Regions from separate parts of the Massilia sp. LC238 genome, predicted to be linked through region 2. Evidence: predicted binding sites of a transcription regulator. Region 2 holds the regulator's gene; the other holds the start of a gene.

Region 1 (2,200 bases), on a different contig from region 2:
AGGAGCACACGGTCGGGATCAGCTTGTCTTCTTCCGGCGGCAGGTGGTACAGGTCCTTGGTCGCGGCTTCGCCCGGGTGGATCTTGTTCTGGATGCCGTCCAGGCCGGCCATCAGCAGCGCGGCGAAGCACAGGTAGACGTTGGCCAGCGGATCCGGGAAACGGGTCTCGATGCGGCGGCCCTTCGGGTTCGCCACGTGCGGGATGCGGATCGAGGCCGAGCGGTTGCGGGCCGAGTAGGCCAGCTTGACCGGCGCTTCGTAGCCCGGCACCAGGCGCTTGTACGAGTTGGTGCCCGGGTTGGTGATCGCGTTCAGGGCGCGCGCATGCTTGATGATGCCGCCGATGTAGAACAGCGCGGTTTCCGACAGGCCGGCATAGCCGTCGCCGGCGAACAGGTTCTTGCCGTCTTTCCAGATCGACTGGTGCACGTGCATGCCCGAGCCGTTGTCGCCGTTGATCGGCTTCGGCATGAAGGTCGCGGTCTTGCCGTAGCTGTGGGCGACGTTCCAGATCACGTACTTCATGTTCTGGGTCCAGTCGGCGCGCTCAACCAGGGTCGAGAACTTGGTGCCGATTTCGTTCTGGCCGGCGCCGGCCACTTCGTGGTGGTGCACTTCGACCGGGATGCCCATCGATTCCAGGATCAGGCACATTTCCGAGCGCATGTCCTGGAAGCTGTCGACCGGCGGGACCGGGAAGTAGCCGCCCTTGACGGTCGGGCGGTGGCCGCTATTGCCGCCTTCGATGTCCTTGTCGGTCGACCACGATGCTTCGTCCGAGTCGATCTTGACGAAGCAGCCCGACATGTCGACGCGCCATTTGATCGAATCGAAGATGAAGAATTCGGGTTCCGGGCCGAAGAAGGCGGTATCGCCGATACCCGACGACTTCAGGTAGGCTTCGGCGCGCTTGGCGATCGAGCGCGGGTCACGGTCGTAACCCTTGCCGTCCGACGGTTCGATCACGTCGCACTGCAGGAACAGGGTGGTCTCTTCCATGAACGGGTCGATGTTGGCGGTGGCCGGGTCCGGCAGCAGCAGCATGTCGGACGCTTCGATGCCCTTCCAGCCGGCGATCGACGAACCGTCGAAGGCGTGGCCCGACTCGAACTTGTCTTCGTCGAAGTGCGAGACCGGCACGGTCACGTGGTGCTCCTTGCCGCGGGTGTCTGCAAAGCGCAGGTCAACGAACTTCACTTCGTTGTCTTTGATGAGTTGAATTACGTCTGCAGCCGTCTTTGCCATTCGTATCTCCTGATTGAAAAGGGGGTGCCGCGCCGGAAAACCTCGCAGCGGGGCAACTTGCCGTACTTCAAAGCATGAACCGTGCCAAGCTGCCGTTATGAACAAATGCACAATGCTTCGTTGGAAATCGCTCGTATCCGGCCTAAAATCGTCCGACCGGGGCATCGCCTGGCAGTGCACCTCCGCACCATCCTGGTGCGAGAGTGGCGCGATGCACCATCGCAGCGCAGGATACACCGAACCAAGTTGGTGCATCGACTTTTCTTGTTCAAAACGGATCACATCATGACGACTACCGAGACCATCCTTGCCCAAGCCCGCCAGCGCGCCGGCGGCCAGCCCTATGCCGGCGCGGTCACGCCCGAAGAGGCCTTCGCGCTCCTGCGCAGCGATCCGCGCGTGAAGCTGGTCGACGTGCGCACCAACGCCGAGCGCGACTGGGTCGGCCGGGTGGCGATTCCGGACACCCAGCACGTCGCGGTGGAATGGGCCACCTATCCGGGCGGGGCGCCGAATCCCGCCTTCGGTGCGCAGCTCGAGCAGGTGGCGCGCAAGGACGAGGTGCTGCTGTTCCTGTGCCGCTCGGGCGTGCGCTCGCGCCACAGCGCGCGCGTGGCGACCGAACACGGGTTTGCCGAGTCCTACGACATCCTGGAAGGTTTCGAGGGCGACCGCGATGCGGAGGGGCACCGCAAGACGATTGGCGGCTGGTGCAAGGCCGGGCTGCCCTGGGTCGGGGCTTGAAGATGTAGGGTGGGCGGGTCTCCCGCCCACGCGGTGATCGTTTACGGCTCCGCTCTCGTGCCGGATGATCTTGCTGCCAGCTATCACCGCGTGGGCAAGAAACTTGCCCACCCTACGAAAAACTCACTGCGCCGGCATCACCATCAACTGCAGGCCCGACGCCGCCCCCGGTGCGCGGTACACGCGCTGGGTCGCCTTCTTGAAATCTTC
Region 2 (2,200 bases):
ATGGATTTGTGTTTCAGAACCTGCCTGTCCAACCTGTCCATCAAGGTGTCGATGGCCGCATACAGATCTTGCGCAGCACTCGCCACATGCAGAATCTTGCCCGATACCTGTAGGTTGATCTCGGCCTTTTGCCGTTTTTCTTTTTCAGTGAGGTTATCGATGGCGAGGAACACGTGGGTGTCGATCACGTGGTCGAAATGGCGGGTGATGCGCTCGAGCTTATTCTGAACGTATTCACGGATGGCGGGTGTGACTTCGAGATGGTGGCCGCTGATTGTGAGGTTCATACACACTCCTTTGGGAAGGTGCCCTGCCCGCGCCACAAGGTGAGAGTGGGCAGTGCTTTACAGGGATTTACGGAGGCTGACGGGAGGAATCTTGAGCGCTTCGCGGTATTTGGCAACCGTCCGGCGCGCAATGACCATACCTTGTTCCCCGAGCATCTCCGCGATCTTGCTGTCGGATAGAGGATTCCTAGGGTCTTCTGCTCCTGTCAATTGCGCAATAAGCGCGCGGATCGCCGTCGAGGAGGCTTCTCCCCCCGCTTCGGTGGCGACGTGGCTTCCGAAGAAGTACTTCAGCTCGAACATGCCGTGCGGGGTCAGCATGTATTTCTGCGTGGTTACACGCGAGATCGTGCTCTCGTGTAGGCCTAGTGTATCAGCTATCTCACGCAAAACAAGAGGGCGCATGGCAACCGCGCCGTGGCTGAAAAAGTTGCGCTGGCGCTCGACGATTGCCTCGGCAACACGCAGGATCGTGTCGAAGCGCTGGCGCATGTTCTTGATGAGCCACTTGGCTTCCTGCAGCTGCGCGCCCATCTGGCTTTCGCTTTTGCCCTGCTTGAGCAGGTTCGCGTACAGGCTGTTCACGCGCAGCTTCGGCATCACTTCCGGGTTCAGCGAGACGGCCCAGCCGTCCTTGGCGCGGCGCACGATCACGTCCGGCACCACGTAGTCGGACGTGCCCGAGCCGAAGGCCGCGCCGGGATGTGGATTGCATTGGCGGACCACGGCCTGCACTTCGCGCAGGTCTTCGTCGTCGCAGTCGAGCGCCTTTTTCAGCTTGGTGTATTCGCGCTGCGCGAACCAGGTCAGGTAGCCTTCGACGATCTTCAAGGCGAGGCGCCGCGTCACCAGGGGCACGCCCGGCATGCGGCGGATCTGCAGGGCCAGGCATTCGGCCGCGCTGCGCGCGCCCACGCCCACCGGGTCCAGGCTCTGCACCAGCGCCAGCGCGCAGCGCAGCTCGTCCATCTCGATCTCGAGTTCTGCCGGCAGGCGCGCATGGATGTCGTCGAGCGGCTCTTCCAGGTAGCCGTTGTCGTCGAGCGCATCGATCACCAGCTCGGCCAGCGCGCGGTCGCGCAGGCTGCAGCAGCTCAGGCGGATCTGTTCCGTCAGGTGCTCGCGCAGCGTGATGCCGTCGGCTTCCAGCTGCGGACGGCCGTCCTCGTCGTCGCCGCTGCGCGCGCCGCCGCCTTCGCCGCCCCAATCCGCATCGGCATCGCCACGCTCCCCATGGTCTTCGCCGTCCGCGCCCTCGGGCTCGGCCTTCGCGCCCTCCTGCCCTTCCTGCCCCGGCTGGGGCGCCGGCGCTTCGCCATTCGCCGGCGCGGTATTGATCGCGCCGTCCGCCAGCAGCCGCACCGAGCGGTCGAGCGGATCGTCGAGCCGTTCGAGCAGCGGGTTGTCGTGCAGGATCTGCTCGATCTCCTGGTGCAGTTCGAGCGTGGAGAGCTGCAGCAGGCGGATCGACTGCTGCAGCTGCGGCGTGAGCGCCAGGTGCTGCGAAGTGCGTAGCTGGAGAGACTGTTTCATGCCTGGTGCTCTTGATTACATCCTGAAGTGCTCGCCGAGGTACACGCGCCGCACGGATTCGTTGGCGATGATGTCGTCAGGGCGGCCCGAGGCCAGCACCGCCCCCTGGTTGATGATGTAGGCGCGGTCGCAGATGCCGAGCGTCTCGCGCACGTTGTGGTCGGTGATCAGGACGCCGATGTTGCGCTCCTTCAGGAAGCGCACGATGCGCTGGATCTCGATCACCGCGATCGGGTCGACGCCGGCGAAGGGTTCGTCGAGCAGCACGAAGCGCGGGTTGGTCGCGAGCGCGCGCGCGATCTCGACGCGGCGCCGTTCGCCGCCCGACAGCGACAGCGCCGGGTTCTCGCGCAGCTTCTCGATCTGCAGTTCGGCCAGCA

Evidence for each region. Region 2 encodes sigma-54, which starts transcription at its own class of promoters, with help from an activator protein. Its sites were predicted from a motif close to TGGCANGNAANCTGCTTT; they were not measured.
Region 1: a site for sigma-54 is predicted at 1,316-1,333, ahead of glnA (type I glutamate--ammonia ligase). Genes of this name have one in related genera too.

What each region holds. Positions count from the first base shown of each region.
Region 1 is NZ_JNNN01000045.1:32,778-34,977, forward strand. It holds gene glnA (type I glutamate--ammonia ligase) at 1-1,246, opposite strand, end outside; gene FG94_RS12360 (rhodanese-like domain-containing protein) at 1,532-1,990, shown strand; gene FG94_RS12365 (CocE/NonD family hydrolase) at 2,114-2,200, opposite strand, start outside.
Region 2 is NZ_JNNN01000030.1:172,020-174,219, forward strand. It holds gene hpf (ribosome hibernation-promoting factor, HPF/YfiA family) at 1-287, opposite strand, end outside; gene FG94_RS06740 (RNA polymerase factor sigma-54) at 345-1,820, opposite strand; gene lptB (LPS export ABC transporter ATP-binding protein) at 1,836-2,200, opposite strand, start outside.